DNA from 3 places in the Kosakonia radicincitans DSM 16656 genome. Region 1 is predicted to be linked to each of the others. Evidence: predicted binding sites of a transcription regulator. Region 1 holds the regulator's gene; each other region holds the start of a gene.
What was found. The regulator PurR, encoded in region 1, represses purine synthesis genes. The targets are predictions, from matches to a motif close to CANGCAAACGTTTGCNTG.

Region 1 (7,455 bases):
CGGAGTGTGTCTTTGAAATGGTGCGGAAGCTGTTTTTCCAGTCCGGCACGCAGCACTTTGGTGAAGAAGATATCCAGACGATCGCATTCCCACCAACCGTCCATATAACTTTCACCTAGCCCGAGCGAACCTTCCTGTAAAACGCGTTTAAAAAAATCCGGGTTTTTCACCTGGATATCTGAAGCAGCGGGACCGTTAACGCGGATACCTGCGCGGCTCAGTAACTCGTTTGCTATACGGAACCAATTATCATCCCGTACGCCAACTTCTTCTATACACGATGAACTCATAACTTCTCCATCACTCGTAGTGATCTGAACCTTCAAACAGCGTAGTCGCTTTTTCGGGCTTGTGAGAAATCTCACGGTTTTCGCCGTGAGGCTGATATCCGACGTAGAACAGAGGAAGGGAGATGACCCTTGCCGAAAGGCCGTCCCTGGAATGGCGGGCACAATCCGGTGCCCGTTACTACATAATATTTATCGTATTTATTAAAAACCGAAAATTAGTATAGGCCTCAATATCAGGTGATTCAACTTAAAGCTGTTAGCAAACTAATCACTTAACTATTGATAGTCGCTAACATAATCATCCGTGCGAAGAGGAGGGGACAGCCTCATCTTTTACCGTTTCAGTATTACGCTGGTGTTGCTGGCGATAGCCAAACGCGGCCAGCAGCACCATCGCCACCATTACAGTGGTGGTGGTAAACAGCGGTGTGGCAATCAGCCCTGATACCACCAGGCTTGCCAGGAAACACAACCCGAGTTGCAACGTATTTTGCAGCGCGGCTGCGCGGCCAGTCGCCTGGGGAAACGGGCGTAACGCCTGTGCTACCACAACAGGATAGATGGCGCCGTTGGCCATTGCCATAAAACAGAACGGGATCAGCAGTGCGGTCAGTGATGTCTGCGGCAGCAAACCCACAATCCAGGTGGCAATCACGCTTAATCCAAAGGCGCTCAGCAGCCACGGAAGCAGGCGCGAACCCTGCCATTTTTGCAAGGCAGCGCGGCAACCATAACCGCCAATCAGGAAGGCAATGGTCTGCGGTACGTAACTCAGACCAATTACTGACGGACCATAACCCATTTCGTGCAAAATGAACGGCGAACCGGTCAGCCAGGCAAAAAAACTGGCCGAGCAGGCAGCGTAGATGATGACATTGCCGCGATATGCTTTATTGCGCAGCAGATCGTAAAAGGTCAGCGGCTGTTCATGCAGCGCAGCAGGCTGGGCGGGCGCTTTCAACCGCCAGGCAGGCACCATCAGCACCAGAGTTATTGCCAGCAGAGTGGCAAAAATCGCCTGCCAGGAGAAGTGCGCCAGCATCCAGGCACCCAGCAGGGGGGCCAGCGCAGGCGTCAGGCCCACCAGCGGCATAATGGTCGCGAAGATACGGTTAACGCGGTGTGCCGGATAGTGGTCAGTGACCAGCGCCTGCCAGCTAACCGTAGCGGCGCAAACGCCGATTGCCTGTACGAAACGCAGCGCAAGTAACAGGCTGGCGTCCCGTACCCACAATGTTCCCAGACAGCCAAGTGCGAAAATAGTCAGCCCGCTCAACAAAATAGGTCTGCGGCCATAGCGATCCGACAAGGGGCCCCATACCAGTTGTGCGACAGCAAAGCCTGCCAGAAACAAACTCAGCGTGGCGCTGACGATGGCCGGGGAGGTTTGCAAATCTTGTTGTATCGCGCTAAACGCGGGCAGGTACATATCGGTGGCTAAAAAGCCCAGCACGCTTAATCCCGCGAGCCAGACTAAAAATCCTTTTCCAGGTTGCATTTGAGTTCTCATCTTGTTGCTTCTTCAGGGCTGTCGAGTGTAAGGAGTGCTTTCCTGCTTGTGAAACGCTAATATTTGCGCAGTGGTTTCAAAATTTTTGCAGGCAGATTATGTGGTCAGAATATTCACTCGAAGTGGTTGATGCTGTTGCGCGCAACGGCAGTTTCAGCGGTGCCGCCCAGGAGCTGCACCGCGTACCTTCAGCGGTGAGCTATACGGTGCGCCAACTCGAAGAGTGGCTGGCAGTTCCGTTATTTGAACGCCGTCATCGGGATGTGGAGTTAACGCCCGCCGGAAGCTGGTTTTTAAAAGAGGGGCGATCTGTTATCAAAAAAATGCAGATCACCCGCCAGCAGTGCCAACAGATCGCCAACGGCTGGCGCGGCCAACTGGCGATTGCCGTGGATAACATTGTGAAACCGGCACGAACACGGCAACTGATCGTCGATTTCTACCGACATTTTAACGATGTCGAGTTACAGGTTTACCAGGAGGTGTTCAACGGTGTCTGGGATGCGCTGGCAGATGGCCGCGTTGAGGTGGCGATTGGCGCGACCCAGGCGATCCCGGTCGGTGGACGGTACGCGTTTCGTGATATGGGCATGCTGAGCTGGAAATGCGTGGTCTCCAGCCGCCATCCGCTGGCATCAATGCCCGGCCCGCTAAGCGATGAAACGTTGCGCAACTGGCCTTCGTTGATCCAGGAAGATACGTCGCGCTCGTTGCCAAAACGTATTACCTGGCTGCTGGATAACCAGAAGCGGGTAATCGTGCCGGACTGGTCCGCTTCAGAAGCCTGCCTTTCTGCCGGGCTGTGTGTGGGGATGGTGCCCGCGCATTTCGCGCGTCCGCGGCTGGACAGCGGCGACTGGGTGGCGCTGGAACTGGAGAACCCGTTTCCGGATGCGGCCTGCTGCCTGACATGGCAACAAAATGACGCATCACCGGCGTTGAACTGGCTGCTGGAGTATCTGGGGGACAGTGAGACGCTGAACAGCGAATGGTTGCGGGAGCCGGAGTAGCGGCCCCCGCAGGGCGTGATTAACGGCGGTAGTCGCGGAACGGACCATCCGCCACCGAACGACGCTCGATCAGACGCGGATGGACTTCAATGGACTGCGACTCTTCGCGCTTGTTGACGATACGATCGAGCAACATGGTAAACGCCGTTTCGCCCAGCGAATCTTTCGGCTGATGGATGGTGGTCAGTGCGGGCGTAAAGTAGCGGGAATTACGCACATTGTCATAGCCGATCAGCGAAATATCCTGGGGAACGCGCAGCCCCATCTCATCCGCCGCGCAGAGCGCACCCATCGCCATAATATCGCCGCCGCAGAACACGGCAGTAGGGCGGTGGGACTGGTTGAGGATTTGCTGCATCGCCCGGTAACCCGATTCCGGTTCAAAGTCGCCCTGCACGATCCAGTTTTCCGGTACGGTAATGATCGCCTCTTCCATCGCTTTCATAAAACCGGCGAGGCGGCCTGCGCCGGTGTTGCGCTCCAGCGGGCCTGGAATGACGCCGATATCGCGATGTCCGCGCTCAATCAGATAGCGGCCAGCCATATAGCCGCCTTCAAAAGCATTATCAATGACCGAATCGGTAAAATCGGCTTTCGCCTCGCCCCAGTCCATCACCACCATTGGGATATTACGGTACTCTTCCAGCATGCTCAGCAGCGACTCCGGGTATTCGGAGCACATCACCAGCAGGCCATCGACACGTTTTTGCGCCATCATCGACAGGTAGGCGCGCTGTTTCTCAAGGCTGTTCCAGGCGTTGCCGAGGATCAAGGTGTAGCCTTTCTGGAAGCATTTTTTCTCTACGGCTTCGATGATCTCGGCAAAATAGGCGGCTTCGCTGCTTGTGGCCAGTAAACCGATCGATTTGGTGTGATTGACCTTCAGGCTACGTGCCACAGCGCTGGGGGAGTAATGTAACTCTTTAATCGCCGCCCATACGGCATTGCGAGTCTCTTCAGCGACGAAGCGCGTTTTGTTAATTACATGTGATACGGTTGTAGTGGAAACGTTTGCTCGTTTCGCGACGTCTTTAATCGTTGCCATCAGAAATCACTCCAGACCATATCATAAGCTCCTGATAATACTTAAGGTAAACGTTTGCCTTCCATCACCCTGAACCCCAGCAAAGTGAGTGCGGTACGCCGGGAAAAAGACACTAAACGTCAGGAGGGGAGTCAATGGCCGGTACGCTAATAAATTTAGCGTCGAATTTTGTCTTATCTTGAGCAAAAGGGGAAGCGCTAAAACATATCTCCTCCTAATTCCTGCAAGATTTTTATGATTATTTGTGCAAAAATGCGCAAACTCACTTTTTGTGGGGAAATGAAAATGGAGAAAAATTGATGAGCACCGATCTGAAGTATTCTTTGGTCACTACCGTCATTGTTCTGAGCCTGATTGTTTTCGGTGGGCTGACCGCCGCGCTGCATTGATCTGGCACGAGGGAGAGCCTTCTCCCTCGGCTTTCCCCGCCATTGTTATCACTTCTGCAATAATCTTTTGTCATTCTGCTAACTTCTGTTTTTTGTGATTGCTGTCATACTTTTGACTTCTGCGACAGTGTCTCCAACCGACACGGCTTTTTCGGAGTCAAACGATGAAAGTAAATTTCCCTCTGCTTGCCCTGGCGATTGGCGCCTTTGGGATAGGTACAACGGAGTTCTCCCCGATGGGATTGCTGCCCGTTATTGCCCGTGGCGTCGATGTTTCCATTCCGGCGGCGGGGATGTTGATTAGCGCTTATGCGATTGGCGTGATGGTGGGGGCGCCGCTGATGACGCTGCTGCTGTCGCACCGTGGCAGACGTAACGCGCTGATCTTCCTGATGGCGATCTTTACGCTGGGTAATGTGCTGTCGGCAATCGCGCCGGACTACACCACCTTAATGCTGGCGCGCATCGTTACCAGCCTCAACCACGGCGCCTTCTTTGGTCTGGGATCGGTTGTTGCCGCAAGCGTGGTGGCAAAAGAGAAACAAGCCAGCGCCGTCGCCACCATGTTTATGGGGCTGACTATCGCCAATATTGGCGGTGTGCCTGCTGCAACCTGGCTGGGTGAAACCATCGGCTGGCGCATGTCGTTTATGGCGACCGCCGTGCTGGGTCTGGTTGCCATGCTGAGCCTCTACTTTTCACTGCCTGGCGGCGGAACGGGCGAACGTCCGGATGTACGCAAAGAGTTGTCCGTGCTGGTTCGTCCACAGGTGCTGTCGGCACTGCTGACGACGGTGCTCGGCGCGGGCGCGATGTTCACGCTTTATACCTATATTTCGCCGGTGCTGCGCACCATTACTGATGCTACGCCGGTGTTTGTTACCGGGATGTTGGTGCTGATTGGCGTCGGTTTCTCGATTGGCAACTACCTTGGCGGCAAACTGGCGGATCGTTCGGTAACCGGTACGCTGAAAGGTTTTCTTATCCTGCTGATTGCCATCATGCTGGCTATTCCGTTCCTGGCCCGCAGCGAAGTAGGCGCGGCTATCAGCATGGTGGTCTGGGGCGCAGCGACCTTTGCTGTGGTTCCGCCGCTGCAAATGCGTGTAATGCGCGTCGCACATGAAGCGCCAGGACTCTCTTCTTCAGTGAACATTGGTGCCTTTAACCTCGGTAACGCACTCGGTGCGGCTGCGGGCGGCGCGGTGATCTCCGGCGGCCTGGGATATGATTTTGTCCCGGTGATGGGGGCGATTATTGCGGGGCTTGGGCTGATGGTGGTGCTGTTTTCCGGGCGCTCCCGGCCGGAACGAGCCTGTGCGGCAGTCGAGTAAAAAGAGGAGGGGCAATGCCCCTCCTTTGTTTTATGCGGCGAAATTCTTCGCCACGAAGGCCCAGTTGACCAGCGCCCAGAAGTGTTCAAGGTAGTTCGGACGGGCGTTGCGGTAGTCAATGTAATAAGCATGTTCCCAGACATCGACAGTCAGCAACGGTGTCGCATCCGTCGTCAGCGGGGTTCCCGCATTGGACGTTGAGACAATCGCCAACCCGCCATCCGCTTTTTTCACCAGCCATGTCCAGCCTGAACCAAAGTTCTTCACTGCGGCATCGGTAAACTGCGCTTTGAACTCCGCAAAGCCGCCAAAGGCTTTAGCAATCGCAGCGGCCAGTTCGCCAGTCGGCTCACCACCAGCGTGCGGCGCGAGGCAATTCCAGTAAAAGGTGTGGTTCCAGACCTGAGCGGCGTTATTGAACACGCCACCTTCGCTGTGCTTAACGATCTCTTCCAGCGTTTTGCCTTCGAAGGCGGTGCCTTTGATCAGGTTGTTGAGGTTAGTGACATAAGTCTGATGGTGCTTACCATAGTGATACTCCAGCGTTTCGGCTGAGATATGCGGCATCAGGGCGTCTTTTGCATACGGTAATGCAGGTAATTCGAACGACATTGCTACTCTCCTTCATTATTTTAATACACCCAATAACCCTATTGAGTGTGAGGCTTAGAGTAACAAATCGCGGGGACGGGAAAAAGAGAACATCGCCTGTCGCAATGACGACAGGCGATGGGATCAACGAATGGTTTTCGGCGTAACGACGCGGCGAGCGCCGACGTAATGGCGCTGCCAGTAGTCTTCGCTCAGGGAAGTGACCTGAATATCCTGGCCGCTGCGCGGAGACTGGATAAACTTGCCGTTACCAACGTACACACCAACGTGATCGGCGGTACCGCGACCCTGCGTGCGGAAGAATACCAGATCGCCGCTTTCCAGTTCCGCCACATTCACCGGCGACGCATCACGCAGGTGATACATTTCGTTGGCGGTGCGCGGAATGCGGAATTTCACCAAATCCTTATAGGCGTAATAGACCAGACCACTACAATCAAAACCGGTACTCGGCGAGGTGCCACCCCAGCGGTAAGGTTTACCAATCTGGTTCATTAGTTTCGACATCGCCGTTTTCTGGGCTTTCTGGATACGTACTTTATGTGCCTCAGCAATGGTCGTGGTTTTTTTGACTTTGACACAATGAGGCTTGCGGCCTTTGCGCGGCGTACTGCATTTTTCCGTCCAGGCGACTTCTGTAGTTTTTAACTGGCTGGTTTTGTTACGACGCGAGGTAATCTGACTGGCTTTGCTGCTGGTGGAAACTTTTTTCTTAGCCGGTGACTTCTTGTGTTCCGCTGTTTTTTTACTGGTGGTTTTTTCTGCCGTACTGCGACTGCTTTTCTTTGATGTTTTTTGTGATGTGGTTTTTTTCTTACGTTCGGATGCTTTCGCCAGATGCGATTTTTGCACGGCCGATGCTCGCGCCTGTTCAGAGGCGTTAGCCAATGGCGTGAAAGAAAGCGTGGTGAACAACAAAGCACAGAGCGTGATCGAAGCTTTTGGTATCCGCGCCACTGAGCAATCCCCTGTTAAGGCAAGCATATAATATGCCTGCGTATGGTTTTTCAAAACCCGTCGATTCTAATCCATAAAAAGCACAAAAGTTAATACTGTTTTTGCATCTATAACTTCGTTTCGTTAGCAAGCGCAAAAAAAAGCAGCAAAACGTTTCTATGACGATTAAGAGTTGAGCAGGACAAGTTGGGTTAAGTCATATTTTTAAGGCAACTTTACGTGACAGACGATAAAATAATGAACGGTGAATAAAATGTTATTTTCCGTTGCTTGTCTGAACCGTTACAATGTCAGATCTCAGCCGTAGA
Region 2 (7,455 bases), 2.4 Mb from region 1:
TGAGTTCGGCATGGGGTCAGGTGGGACCACCGCGCTAGTGCCGCCAGGCAAATTCTGTTCACCGCCATGCCTCAGCGGCACACCGGTTTAATCTGTATCTCGCTGAAAAAATTCTCTCTCACGCCAAAACATCTTCGGCGTTGTAAGGTTAAGCCTCACGGTTCATTAGTACCGGTTAGCTCAACGCATCGCTGCGCTTACACACCCGGCCTATCAACGTCGTCGTCTTCAACGTTCCTTCAGGACCCTTTAAGGGTCAGGGAGAACTCATCTCGGGGCAAGTTTCGTGCTTAGATGCTTTCAGCACTTATCTCTTCCGCATTTAGCTACCGGGCAGTGCCATTGGCATGACAACCCGAACACCAGTGATGCGTCCACTCCGGTCCTCTCGTACTAGGAGCAGCCCCCCTCAGTTCTCCAGCGCCCACGGCAGATAGGGACCGAACTGTCTCACGACGTTCTAAACCCAGCTCGCGTACCACTTTAAATGGCGAACAGCCATACCCTTGGGACCTACTTCAGCCCCAGGATGTGATGAGCCGACATCGAGGTGCCAAACACCGCCGTCGATATGAACTCTTGGGCGGTATCAGCCTGTTATCCCCGGAGTACCTTTTATCCGTTGAGCGATGGCCCTTCCATTCAGAACCACCGGATCACTATGACCTGCTTTCGCACCTGCTCGCGCCGTCACGCTCGCAGTCAAGCCAGCTTATGCCATTGCACTAACCTCCTGATGTCCGACCAGGATTAGCTGACCTTCGTGCTCCTCCGTTACGCTTTAGGAGGAGACCGCCCCAGTCAAACTACCCACCAGACACTGTCCGCAACCCGGTTTACGGGTCCACGTTAGAACATCAAACATTAAAGGGTGGTATTTCAAGGTTGGCTCCACGCAGACTGGCGTCCACGCTTCAAAGCCTCCCACCTATCCTACACATCAAGGCTCAATGTTCAGTGTCAAGCTATAGTAAAGGTTCACGGGGTCTTTCCGTCTTGCCGCGGGTACACTGCATCTTCACAGCGAGTTCAATTTCACTGAGTCTCGGGTGGAGACAGCCTGGCCATCATTACGCCATTCGTGCAGGTCGGAACTTACCCGACAAGGAATTTCGCTACCTTAGGACCGTTATAGTTACGGCCGCCGTTTACCGGGGCTTCGATCAAGAGCTTCTCCTTACGGATAACCCCATCAATTAACCTTCCGGCACCGGGCAGGCGTCACACCGTATACGTCCACTTTCGTGTTTGCACAGTGCTGTGTTTTTAATAAACAGTTGCAGCCAGCTGGTATCTTCGACTGATTTCAGCTCCACGAGCAGGTCGCTTCACCTACGCATCAGCGTGCCTTCTCCCGAAGTTACGGCACCATTTTGCCTAGTTCCTTCACCCGAGTTCTCTCAAGCGCCTTGGTATTCTCTACCTGACCACCTGTGTCGGTTTGGGGTACGATTTCGTGTTACCTGGAGCTTAGAGGCTTTTCCTGGAAGCAGGGCATTTGTTGCTTCAGCACCGTGGTGCCTCGTCATCACGCCTCAGTGTTAAAGCACTCCGGATTTGCCTGGAGCACACACCTTCACGCTTAAACCGGGACAACCGTCGCCCGGCCAACATAGCCTTCTCCGTCCCCCCTTCGCAGTAACACCAAGTACAGGAATATTAACCTGTTTCCCATCGACTACGCCTTTCGGCCTCGCCTTAGGGGTCGACTCACCCTGCCCCGATTAACGTTGGACAGGAACCCTTGGTCTTCCGGCGAGCGGGCTTTTCACCCGCTTTATCGTTACTTATGTCAGCATTCGCACTTCTGATACCTCCAGCAACCCTCACAGGCCACCTTCAACGGCTTACAGAACGCTCCCCTACCCAACAACGCATAAGCGTCGCTGCCGCAGCTTCGGTGCATGGTTTAGCCCCGTTACATCTTCCGCGCAGGCCGACTCGACCAGTGAGCTATTACGCTTTCTTTAAATGATGGCTGCTTCTAAGCCAACATCCTGGCTGTCTGGGCCTTCCCACATCGTTTCCCACTTAACCATGACTTTGGGACCTTAGCTGGCGGTCTGGGTTGTTTCCCTCTTCACGACGGACGTTAGCACCCGCCGTGTGTCTCCCGTGATAACATTCTCCGGTATTCGTAGTTTGCATCGGGTTGGTAAGCCGGGATGGCCCCCTAGCCGAAACAGTGCTCTACCCCCGGAGATGAATTCACGAGGCGCTACCTAAATAGCTTTCGGGGAGAACCAGCTATCTCCCGGTTTGATTGGCCTTTCACCCCCAGCCACAGGTCATCCGCTAATTTTTCAACATTAGTCGGTTCGGTCCTCCAGTTAGTGTTACCCAACCTTCAACCTGCCCATGGCTAGATCACCGGGTTTCGGGTCTATACCCTGCAACTTAACGCCCAGTTAAGACTCGGTTTCCCTTCGGCTCCCCTATACGGTTAACCTTGCTACAGAATATAAGTCGCTGACCCATTATACAAAAGGTACGCAGTCACACCCCGAAGGGTGCTCCCACTGCTTGTACGTACACGGTTTCAGGTTCTTTTTCACTCCCCTCGCCGGGGTTCTTTTCGCCTTTCCCTCACGGTACTGGTTCACTATCGGTCAGTCAGGAGTATTTAGCCTTGGAGGATGGTCCCCCCATATTCAGACAGGATACCACGTGTCCCGCCCTACTCATCGAGCTCACAGCCTGTGCGTTTTCGTGTACGGGGCTGTCACCCTGTATCGCGCGACTTTCCAGACGCTTCCACTAACACACAAGCTGATTCAGGCTCTGGGCTCCTCCCCGTTCGCTCGCCGCTACTGGGGGAATCTCGGTTGATTTCTTTTCCTCGGGGTACTTAGATGTTTCAGTTCCCCCGGTTCGCTTCACAGCACTATGGATTCATGCTGTGATGATGCACCGTAGTGCACCGGGTTTCCCCATTCGGACATCGCCGGGTCAAGGGTTCATATCACCTCGCCGGCGCTTTTCGCAGATTAGCACGTCCTTCATCGCCTCTGACTGCCAGGGCATCCACCGTGTACGCTTAGTCGCTTAACCTCACAACCCGAAGATGTTTCTTCCGATTCATCATCGCATTGCAAAAATTTGAGAGACTCACGAACAATTCGCATTGTTCAGTGTTTCAATTTTCAGCTTGATCCAGATTTTTAAAGAGCATATATCTCAAACATGACTCGTGAGTCAGTTTTGAGATACATCGGCAGGTGACTTTCACTCACAAACCAGCAAGTGGCGTCCCCTAGGGGATTCGAACCCCTGTTACCGCCGTGAAAGGGCGGTGTCCTGGGCCTCTAGACGAAGGGGACACATAGTCTGCTTCGCAAGACGCCTTGCTTTTTACTTTTCATCAGACAATCTGTGTGAGCACTTCAGGAGATGGTTCTTTAAGGTAAGGAGGTGATCCAACCGCAGGTTCCCCTACGGTTACCTTGTTACGACTTCACCCCAGTCATGAATCACAAAGTGGTAAGCGCCCTCCCGAAGGTTAAGCTACCTACTTCTTTTGCAACCCACTCCCATGGTGTGACGGGCGGTGTGTACAAGGCCCGGGAACGTATTCACCGTGACATTCTGATTCACGATTACTAGCGATTCCGACTTCATGGAGTCGAGTTGCAGACTCCAATCCGGACTACGACGCACTTTATGAGGTCCGCTTGCTCTCGCGAGGTCGCTTCTCTTTGTATGCGCCATTGTAGCACGTGTGTAGCCCTGGTCGTAAGGGCCATGATGACTTGACGTCATCCCCACCTTCCTCCAGTTTATCACTGGCAGTCTCCTTTGAGTTCCCGGCCTAACCGCTGGCAACAAAGGATAAGGGTTGCGCTCGTTGCGGGACTTAACCCAACATTTCACAACACGAGCTGACGACAGCCATGCAGCACCTGTCTCACAGTTCCCGAAGGCACCCCGGCATCTCTGCCAGGTTCTGTGGATGTCAAGACCAGGTAAGGTTCTTCGCGTTGCATCGAATTAAACCACATGCTCCACCGCTTGTGCGGGCCCCCGTCAATTCATTTGAGTTTTAACCTTGCGGCCGTACTCCCCAGGCGGTCGATTTAACGCGTTAGCTCCGGAAGCCACGCCTCAAGGGCACAACCTCCAAATCGACATCGTTTACGGCGTGGACTACCAGGGTATCTAATCCTGTTTGCTCCCCACGCTTTCGCACCTGAGCGTCAGTCTTCGTCCAGGAGGCCGCCTTCGCCACCGGTATTCCTCCAGATCTCTACGCATTTCACCGCTACACCTGGAATTCTACCTCCCTCTACGAGACTCCAGCCTGCCAGTTTCGAATGCAGTTCCCAGGTTGAGCCCGGGGATTTCACATCCGACTTGACAGACCGCCTGCGTGCGCTTTACGCCCAGTAATTCCGATTAACGCTTGCACCCTCCGTATTACCGCGGCTGCTGGCACGGAGTTAGCCGGTGCTTCTTCTGCGGGTAACGTCAATCGGCACGGTTATTAACCGTACCGCCTTCCTCCCCGCTGAAAGTGCTTTACAACCCGAAGGCCTTCTTCACACACGCGGCATGGCTGCATCAGGCTTGCGCCCATTGTGCAATATTCCCCACTGCTGCCTCCCGTAGGAGTCTGGACCGTGTCTCAGTTCCAGTGTGGCTGGTCATCCTCTCAGACCAGCTAGGGATCGTCGCCTAGGTGGGCCATTACCCCGCCTACTAGCTAATCCCATCTGGGCACATCTGATGGCAAGAGGCCCGAAGGTCCCCCTCTTTGGTCTTGCGACGTTATGCGGTATTAGCTACCGTTTCCAGTAGTTATCCCCCTCCATCAGGCAGTTTCCCAGACATTACTCACCCGTCCGCCACTCGTCACCCGAGAGCAAGCTCTCTGTGCTACCGTTCGACTTGCATGTGTTAGGCCTGCCGCCAGCGTTCAATCTGAGCCATGATCAAACTCTTCAATTTAAAGTTTGATGCTCATCGAATTAAACTTCGTAATGAATTACGTGTTCACCCGTGAGACTTGGTATTCATTTTTTGTCCGGAGACATCAAGAATCCATGTCACCTGAGTGCCCACACAGATTGTCTGATAAATTGTTAAAGAGCAGTTGCGACGCGGCTTTCAGCGCTTCGTCGCGAGGTGGCGTATATTACGCTTTCCTCTTTCAGAGTCAACCCTGAATTTCAGGATTTTTCTCTTCAACCGACCCGGCTATTTGTGTGAAGTGATTCACATCTGCCGTGTCGATGGAGGCGCATTATAGGGAGTTCTCCGCCCCCCGCAATAGAAAAATGACATAAAAATGACTGACTGCTGCATTCCACAGCAAAACACGGCTTTATACCCATTTACACACAGACTTATCCACAATCCGGCAAAAGGCTAAAAATTCGCGAGCGCTACGCAAACGTTTTCGTTACAATGCCCGCGCAAAAATCGTGAGCCTCACATGGGGCGTTAGCTAAGTTTTGGGATCGTTAAGGATCCCCAAATTCATCTAATACTCTCTGTTCAAGTCAAATCCAGGGGATTTACCATGCAACAACGTCGTCCAGTCCGCCGCGCACTGCTCAGTGTTTCTGACAAGGCCGGTATTGTCGAATTCGCACAGGCGCTCTCTCAGCGTGGCGTAGAACTGCTCTCTACTGGCGGAACCGCACGTCTGCTGGCAGATAAAGGTCTGCCGGTGACTGAAGTCTCCGACTACACCGGTTTCCCGGAAATGATGGATGGACGCGTAAAAACCCTGCACCCGAAAGTCCACGGCGGGATCCTCGGTCGTCGCGGCCAGGATGACGCGATCATGGCAGAGCACGCGATCGCGCCGATCGATATGGTGGTTGTTAACCTTTATCCGTTTGCCCAGACCGTCGCCCGCGAAGGTTGCTCGCTGGAAGATGCAGTAGAAAACATCGATATCGGCGGCCCGACGATGGTGCGCTCTGCGGCGAAGAACCATAAAGATGTTGCCATCGTAGTAAAAAGCAGCGACTACAGCGCCATCATTAATGAGATGGATGCGCACGAAGGATCGCTGACGCTCGAAACCCGTTTCGATCTGGCCATTAAAGCTTTTGAACACACTGCCGCTTACGACAGCATGATCGCCAACTACTTCGGTAGCCTGGTCCCGGCCTATCACGGCGAAAGTAAAGAGCCATCAGGCCGCTTCCCGCGCACCCTGAACCTGAACTTCATCAAGAAGCAGGATATGCGCTACGGTGAGAACAGCCACCAGCAGGCCGCCTTCTATATAGAAGAAGAAGTGAAAGAGGCTTCTGTGGCTACCGCCCAGCAGTTGCAGGGTAAAGCGCTTTCTTATAACAACATCGCCGATACTGATGCAGCGCTGGAATGTGTGAAAGAGTTCAGCGAGCCTGCCTGCGTTATCGTTAAGCATGCAAACCCTTGCGGCGTGGCTGTGAGCGACTCCATTCTTGCGGCTTACGATCGCGCCTACAAAACCGATCCGACCTCCGCATTCGGCGGCATTATCGCTTTTAACCGCGAGCTGGATGCCGCCACCGCGCAGGCGATCATCTCCCGCCAGTTTGTGGAAGTGATCATCGCGCCATCTGCTACAGAGGAAGCGCTGAAAATCACGGCAGCCAAACAGAATGTCCGCGTACTGGTCTGCGGCGAGTGGTCGCAACGCGTGCCGGGGCTCGACTTTAAACGCGTCAATGGCGGGTTGCTGGTTCAGGATCGCGATCTGGGCATGGTCAGCAACAACGAACTGCGTGTTGTCAGCAAGCGCCAACCGACGGAGCAAGAGCTGCGTGATGCGCTGTTCTGCTGGAAAGTAGCGAAATTCGTGAAATCCAACGCTATCGTTTATGCGAAAGAGAATATGACCATCGGCATTGGCGCTGGCCAGATGAGCCGCGTCTACTCGGCGAAGATCGCCGGGATCAAAGCTGGTGACGAAGGGCTGGAAGTGAAAGGTTCTGCGATGGCGTCTGACGCATTCTTCCCGTTCCGCGATGGTATTGATGCCGCTGCAGCTGTTGGCGTGACCTGCGTGATCCAACCGGGTGGTTCCATCCGCGATGACGAAGTGATTGCTGCTGCCGATGAACACGGCATCGCTATGATCTTTACCGATATGCGTCACTTCCGCCATTAATCCACGGAGCAGACAATGAAAGTATTAGTGATTGGTAACGGCGGGCGCGAACACGCGCTGGCCTGGAAAGCGGCGCAATCGCCGCTGGTCGATACCGTTTTTGTTGCACCGGGCAATGCCGGTACCGCGCTGGAACCGGCGCTGCAAAACGTAGCAATTGGCGTCACCGATATTCCGGCGCTGGTCAGCTTTGCGCAGAACGAGAAAATCGATCTGACCATTGTTGGCCCGGAAGCGCCGCTGGTCATTGGCGTAGTAGACGCCTTTCGCGCCGCTGGTCTGAAAATTTTTGGCCCAACGCAGGGCGCCGCGCAACTCGAGGGCTCGAAAGCCTTCACCAAAGACTT
Region 3 (7,455 bases), 2.3 Mb from region 1:
TGCGGAGGATCTGAATCAGCGGTTGCAAGATCTGAAAGTTCGCACTAGAGTCACAAATACTGAGCAGTTGGTGTTTATCGCCGCGCTGAACATCAGCTACGAGCTAACTCAGGAAAAGGCAAAAACCCGCGAATACGCAGCCAACATGGAACAGCGTATCCGAATGTTACAGCAGACCATCGAACAGGCATTGCTTGATCAGGGTCGCATAACAGACAGGCCGGGGCCTAAGTTTGAATAACACTTCAGGATCAACTGTGGTAGAGTGATCGTGAAGACAAAATTTCTCTGAGATGTTTGCAAGCGGGCCAGTCCCCTGAGCCGATATTTCATACCACAAGAATGTGGCGATCCATGGTTGGTGAGCATGCTCGGTCCGTCCGAGAAGCCTTAAAATCATGACGACGCATTCACCTTGAACCAAGGGTTCAAGGGTTACAGCCTGCGGCGGCATCTCGGAGATTCCCTTCTTTTTCTACCCAAAACCATGACACAACTTCCTGATTTTCCCTCTTCGCGACAAGAAATCCGCAAACTTATCCGCCAGCGTCGACGTGCGCTAAGCAGCGAGCAGCAGGCGCATTTTGCCCAGCAGGCCGCCGCGCGCATGATGGCATATCCGCCCGTCGTGATGGCGCATACCGTGGCGTTGTTTCTCTCTTTCGATGGTGAACTGGATACCCAGCCGTTGATTGAACAACTCTGGCGCAGCGGAAAACGGGTTTACCTGCCGGTGCTGCACCCGTTTAGCCCGGGCAATCTGCTCTTTCTGCATTACCACCCGCACAGCGAACTGGTGATTAATCGCCTGAAGATTCAGGAGCCGAAACTGGACGTGCGCGATGTCCTGCCGCTTAATCAGTTGGATGTGTTGGTTACGCCGCTGGTGGCGTTCGACGAACAAGGCCAGCGTTTAGGTATGGGCGGCGGTTTTTACGATCGCACCCTGCAAAACTGGCGCGCTTACAACTTACAGCCCGTGGGCTACGCGCATGACTGTCAGGGCGTTCAGGCCCTGCCTGTGGAAGAGTGGGATATTCCGCTACCTGCGGTAGTCACACCATCAAAAGTGTGGGAGTGGTAACAGGTTTCCCCCTCCCTTGTGGGAGAGGAAAACACAATACTTATCAGAACAGCAGACGGGCGCGAATCGTGCCGGGAATCGCTTTCATGCTCTGCAACGCTTTTTGCGCAACATCTTCTTCCGCTTCGATATCAACCACGACATAACCCATGTACGGCGTTGTTTGCAGGTACTGCGCCGCGATGTTGATATTCTGGCTGGCAAAGATTTGGTTGAGTGCAGTCAGCACGCCAGGACGGTTTTCGTGGATGTGCAGCAGGCGACGGCCGCCGTGCATCGGCAAAGAAACTTCCGGGAAGTTAACAGCCGACAACGTAGAACCGTTGTCAGAATATTTAATCAGTTTACCTGCTACTTCAAGACCGATATTTTCCTGCGCTTCTTGCGTTGAACCGCCGATGTGCGGCGTCAACAGCACGTTGTCAAACTCACACAGCGGGGAATCAAACGGATCGCTGTTGGTGGCAGGTTCCGTCGGGAAGACGTCAATTGCCGCACCGGCCAGATGTTTGCTTTTCAGCGCATCACATAGCGCCGGAATATCGACCACCGTGCCGCGAGAAGCGTTGATCAGCAGCGCGCCAGGCTTCATCAATTTCAGCTCCTCAACGCCAATCATATCTTTGGTTGACGGGGTTTCCGGCACATGCAGGCTCACCACATCGCTCATGTTCAGCAGATCAGAAAGATGCTGTACCTGCGTGGCGTTGCCCAGCGGCAGTTTGCTTTCAATATCGTAGAAGAAAACGTGCATCCCCAGCGATTCCGCCAGAATACCCAACTGCGTACCGATATGACCATAACCGATAATACCGAGCTTTTTACCGCGCGCTTCGTAAGAACCGACCGCCAGTTTGTTCCAGACACCACGGTGCGCTTTCGCGTTCGCTTCAGGAATACCACGCATCAGCAGCAACAGTTCGCCAATAACCAGTTCCGCCACGGAACGGGTGTTGGAGAACGGTGCATTGAACACCGGGATACCACGTTTTGCAGCCGCGTCCAGATTCACCTGGTTAGTACCAATACAGAAACAGCCCACAGCGACTAATTTTTCCGCCGCCGCGATAACATCTTCAGTCAGTTGAGTACGGGATCGCAGGCCGATAAAGTGGGCATCACGGATGGACTCTTTAAGCTGCTCGGTGTCCAGCGCACCTTTGTGGAATTCAATGTTGGTATAACCCGCCGCACGGAGGCTATCCAGTGCTTTCTGATGCACCCCTTCGACGAGCAGAAATTTAATCTTGTCTTTCTCCAGTGATACCTTTGCCATTTACCCGACCCTGTTTTTTGTCTTGACTGTGATGTTGTGCGAAATGCAATTTTCTTCAGTCAACATATCAAAAAAAACTATTGCAGCAATATGAACGTTTGCGTGCGCACTCTGAAGAAATGTCATACAGCGAGGAATGGCAGATAAAAATGCTGTTAAAGCGTGGAGTAGTGGCAGGTAGTGCATAATCAGCGGATAAATGTGACAGATATCACCAAATTTGCCGATCGTGTTTTTTTACAGGGAGGCGAACGCCTCCCCGTCAGATCATTTTATGATGGTTTTCACACCATCGGCGGTGCCGATCAGCGCCACATCCGCGCCACGATTGGCGAATAACCCTACAGTGACTACGCCCGGGATGCTATTGATGCTGTTTTCCAGTGCAATCGGATCGATGATCTCCAGCCCATAAACGTCGAGGATCACGTTGCCATTATCGGTGACAACGTTCTGACGATATTCCGGGCGACCGCCCAGCTTCACCAGTTGACGCGCAACGGCGCTGCGAGCCATCGGGATAACCTCCACCGGCAGCGGGAATTTCCCCAGGATATCAACCTGCTTGGATGCATCAGCGATACAGATAAATTTATCCGCTACCGAGGCGATAATTTTCTCACGCGTCAGCGCTGCGCCGCCGCCTTTGATCATCTGCATCTGGCCGTTGATTTCGTCCGCGCCATCAACGTAGATACCCAGTTTATCCACTTCGTTGAGATCGAACACGGTAATGCCAAGACTTTTCAGTTTCGCGGTGGAGGCATCCGAACTGGAAACCGCGCCTTCGATCTGGCCTTTCATCGTGCCGAGCGCATCAATAAAGTGCGTCGCAGTGGAGCCAGTGCCTACGCCGACAATAGTTCCGGGCTCAACATACTTGAGTGCCGCCCAGCCCACTGCCTTTTTGAGTTCATCCTGCGTCATGGTCGTTCGCCTGTGGTGTGAAATTTCAGGCGCATTATAGACCACCCTTCGCCTAAATGTCCCTGTGACCAGTGTCACATTACGCGACGTCCAATTTCGTCTGATTCTAATAAAAATTTATGTCATAGTGCTGAGTAATCATTTTTCAGGAGATTGGCCGAGCAATGAAACGTCCGGACTACAGAACCTTACAGGCGCTTGATGCGGTCATTCGTGAGCGTGGGTTTGAGCGCGCCGCGCAAAAACTGTGTATTACTCAGTCCGCCGTGTCGCAGCGCATAAAACAGCTCGAAAACATGTTCGGCCAGCCATTGCTGGTACGTACTGTTCCGCCGCGTCCCACCGAACAAGGGCAGAAACTGCTGGCGCTGTTGCGTCAGGTCGAGCTGCTGGAAGAAGAGTGGCTGGGCGATGAGCAAACAGGCTCGACGCCGTTGCTGTTGTCGCTGGCGGTCAATGCCGACAGCCTGGCAACCTGGCTGCTGCCTGCGCTGGCGCCGGTACTGGTGGATTCGCCTATCCGGCTGAACTTGCAGGTTGAGGATGAAACCCGCACCCAGGAGCGACTGCGTCGCGGCGAAGTGGTTGGTGCGGTCAGTATTCAGCCGCAGGCGCTGCCGAGCTGCCTTGTCGATCAACTTGGCGCGCTGGATTACCTGTTTGTCGGTTCCAGAGAATTCGCCGAACGCTATTTTCCTAATGGCGTAACCCGCTCAGCGCTGCTGAAAGCCCCGGCGGTGGCGTTCGACCATCTGGATGATATGCATCAGGCATTTTTGCAGCAATATTTCGATTTACCGCCGGGTAGCGTGCCCTGTCATATCGTGAATTCATCGGAAGCGTTTGTGCAACTGGCGCGCCAGGGCACGACCTGCTGTATGATCCCGCACCTGCAAATCGAGAAAGAGTTAAAGAGCGGTGATTTGATCGATCTGACGCCAGGCCTGTTACAGCGCCGTATGCTCTACTGGCACCGTTTTGCGCCGGAAAGCCGGATGATGCGCAACGTGACGGATGCGCTGCTGGAGTATGGACATCGGGTATTAAGGCAGGATTGAACAGCTAACCTCTCCCCGACCGGGGAGAGGATGAACAACTTTACTTCGCCGCGGTGGCTGCCGGCTGCTCAGCTTGAGCAGGCTCAAGCTGGAACACCACATCAACCTGATCGTCAAACTGAATCGTCGGCTGCTCGTAGGTTTCCTGGGTGGAAACCGGCGCGGCATCCGCTTTCATCATCCGGACCATTGGGCTTGGCTGATAATTAGAAACATGGTAGCGAATGCTGTAAACCGGGCCGAGTTTGGCATTGAAACCGGCTGCCAGCTGCTGCGCCTGATGGGTCGCATCATCGATCGCTGCTTTGCGCGCTTTATCTTTGAAAGAGTCCGCTTGCGCAACGCCCAGCGACACGGAGCGAATCTCGTTCAGACCCGCTTTCAGCGCGCCATCCAGCAGTGAGTTAAGCTTATCCAGCTCGCGCAATGTCACTTCAACCGTACGCACAGCGCGATAACCTTTCAGGATGCTTTTGCCGTTCTGGTAATCGTAATCTGGCTGGGTGCGTAAGTTTGCGGAATTAATGTCTTTCCTGGCAATACCATTTTGCTCAAGAAAACTCAGGTATTGCGCAACGCGGTCATCGGCCTGTTTTTTCGCTGATGCGGCGTCTTTTGCAGCGACGTTCACTTCAATCGCCAGCGTGGCGATATCCGGAGTCGCATCCACGCTAGCCGTGCCTGAGGTGACGATATGCGGACCGTCAGGCAATTCGTTTGCCTGTACCGCCATTGCGCTGAAACCGACTGCCGCCGCCAGGGCCATCACTTTAAATTTCACAGTTGCTCCTCCATGTTGCGTTAATACGTCCGAATACGCAGACGCCTTGGCAGCAAGCTTAGCGGCTCAGCGTGAATTGTCCATCGGACTTACCCTAACTGAATAATCCCTGTACATGATGAATACCTTCATGCGCAAGCTGGAAGGCAATAAACCACATCACCAACCCAACCACAGCATTGATTAGCCGCTGCGCTTTCGCCGTGCGCAAACGCGGAGCAAGCCAGGCAGCGAGTAACGCAAGGCTGAAGAACCACAGGAAAGAAGCGCTCACCGTTCCCAGCGCGAACCAGCGCTTTGGCTCCGCATCCAGCTGTCCGCCGAGACTACCCAGCACCACGAAAGTGTCGAGATAGACATGCGGGTTGAGCCAGGTAACCGCCAGCATGGTCGCAATGATACGCCAGCGCCCCTGGCGTAATGCTTCGGCGCTTGCCAGTTCGAGATGACTACTCAGTGCCGTTTTCAGTGCGCCAAAACCGTACCATAGCAGAAACGCCACACCGCCCCAGGTCACCAGCGCCAGCAGCCACGGGGATTGCATCAACAGCGCGCTGCCGCCAAACACGCCAGCGCAGATCAGCACCACATCGCTCATCGTGCATAAAAAGGCAGTCATGATGTGATACTGCCTGCGGATCCCCTGGTTCATCACAAAAGCGTTTTGCGGCCCAAGCGGCAGGATCAACGCGGCCCCAAGCATAAGGCCTTGAAAGTAATAAGATAACACGTCGTAATTCCGTCAGATTGTTTCGGAAGCAGACTATAGCGCGGGAACATCATTAGCGGAAATTGATAATTTTAATCGTTAAGTAGCAATGCTAATGTTGATGAGCAAAAAGAAGGCCGGCGCCGCCGGCCCCATATCTTACTGCTCTGTCTGCTCATGAGAACGTTTGAGGTTTACGTCCATCTGCGGGAACGGGAAGCTGATGCCATTCTCGTCAAAGCGACGTTTGATCAGCTCCAGCACATCCCAGTAAACGGCTTGCAGATCGCTACTCTTACTCCAGACACGCACCACAAAGTTAATGGAGGACGGCCCCAGTTCATTCAGACGCACCGTCATTTCGCGATCTTTGATAATGCGTTCATCAGCCTGGATAATTTCAGTCAGAATGCGTTTCACCTGGTCGATATCAGAATCGTAAGCCACACCGATAATAAATTCGTTGCGACGCACCGGCTCACGAGAGAAGTTCACGATATTTCCGGCAATGATTTTACCATTTGGGATCACCACGATACGCCCGTCCACCGTACGCATAGTGGTGGAGAAAATCTGCACCTGCAACACGGTTCCGGCAACGCCACCCAAATCGACATATTCCCCCGAACGGAACGGGCGGAAAGTCACCAGCAGCACGCCAGCGGCGAGGTTCGAAAGCGAACCCTGCAACGCCAGACCGATGGCTAAACCGGCGGCACCCAGTACGGCAATCACCGAGGCCGTCTGCACGCCGACGCGACCCAACGCGGCAATCAGGGTAAAGGCGATAATGCCATAGCGTACCAGCGCGGAGAGAAAATCAGCCACGGTAGCGTCGATGTGTCGCGCAACCATCACGCGATTAACCGTATTCGAGACAATACGCGCCACAATCATACCGACAATAATGATGGCGATAGCCGCCACAATGTTAACGGCATAGCTCAGCAGCAGCGCCTGATTGTTCACCAGCCACGAGCCTGCGTCGTTAATGCTGTCAACAACGTTAAGATCTTCCATTCGTGCTTCCTTATGTTGTTCCAAAATGGGAAAACCACCCCTTCAAGCAAGGAGAGATCCCTAAAGGGTAAACAAAAAGCCGCATTTACGCCAAGTAGATCACACTTTGTGCTCTACGCCAGCTTATTGAAATGGCAATAAAAAAGGCCCGCATTTTGCGGGCCTTTTCAGATAAAGCAGCGGAAATTACAGAACGTCTACTGCATTCAGTTCTTTGAAAGCCTGCTCCAGACGAGTCACCATGCTGGTCTGCGCTGCACGCAGCCATACACGCGGATCGTAGTATTTTTTGTTCGGCTGGTCTGCGCCTTTCGGGTTGCCCAGTTGGCCCTGCAGGTAGCCTTCGTTTTCTTTGTAGTACTTCAGGATACCTTCCCAGGTTGCCCATTGGGTGTCGGTATCGATGTTCATTTTGATAACGCCGTAGCTTACAGAGTCTTTGATTTCCTGAGCAGTAGAACCGGAACCGCCATGGAATACGAAGTTCAGGCTGTTGTGCGGCAGGTTATGTTTTTTGGAAACATATTCCTGAGAATCGCGCAGGATAGTCGGGGTCAGTTTCACGTTACCCGGTTTGTAGACACCGTGTACGTTACCGAA

Region 2: the regulator PurR is predicted to act here: its motif matches at 5,383-5,400, upstream of purH (bifunctional phosphoribosylaminoimidazolecarboxamide formyltransferase/IMP cyclohydrolase).
Region 3: the regulator PurR is predicted to act here: its motif matches at 2,448-2,465, upstream of serA (phosphoglycerate dehydrogenase).

Annotation. Positions count from the first base shown of each region.
Region 1 is NZ_CP018016.1:3,121,590-3,129,044, reverse strand. Features, by position in the region: gene cfa (cyclopropane fatty acyl phospholipid synthase) at 1-290, opposite strand, end outside; gene punC (purine nucleoside transporter PunC) at 589-1,788, opposite strand; gene punR (DNA-binding transcriptional activator PunR) at 1,899-2,810, shown strand; gene purR (HTH-type transcriptional repressor PurR) at 2,830-3,855, opposite strand; gene cydH (cytochrome bd-I oxidase subunit CydH) at 4,155-4,244, shown strand; gene Y71_RS14930 (MFS transporter) at 4,409-5,578, shown strand; gene sodB (superoxide dismutase [Fe]) at 5,609-6,190, opposite strand; gene Y71_RS14920 (C40 family peptidase) at 6,314-7,147, opposite strand.
Region 2 is NZ_CP018016.1:5,488,911-5,496,365, forward strand. Features, by position in the region: rRNA gene rrf (5S ribosomal RNA) at 1-48, opposite strand, end outside; rRNA gene Y71_RS26365 (23S ribosomal RNA) at 145-3,051, opposite strand; tRNA gene Y71_RS26370 (tRNA-Glu) at 3,245-3,320, opposite strand; rRNA gene Y71_RS26375 (16S ribosomal RNA) at 3,405-4,944, opposite strand; gene purH (bifunctional phosphoribosylaminoimidazolecarboxamide formyltransferase/IMP cyclohydrolase) at 5,519-7,108, shown strand; gene purD (phosphoribosylamine--glycine ligase) at 7,124-7,455, shown strand, end outside.
Region 3 is NZ_CP018016.1:828,071-835,525, reverse strand. Features, by position in the region: gene zapA (cell division protein ZapA) at 1-241, shown strand, start outside; RNA gene ssrS (6S RNA) at 283-466, shown strand; gene Y71_RS04205 (5-formyltetrahydrofolate cyclo-ligase) at 488-1,084, shown strand; gene serA (phosphoglycerate dehydrogenase) at 1,128-2,360, opposite strand; gene rpiA (ribose-5-phosphate isomerase RpiA) at 2,628-3,287, opposite strand; gene argP (DNA-binding transcriptional regulator ArgP) at 3,452-4,345, shown strand; gene Y71_RS04180 (oxidative stress defense protein) at 4,386-5,126, opposite strand; gene argO (arginine exporter ArgO) at 5,221-5,856, opposite strand; gene mscS (small-conductance mechanosensitive channel MscS) at 5,995-6,855, opposite strand; gene fbaA (class II fructose-bisphosphate aldolase) at 7,042-7,455, opposite strand, start outside.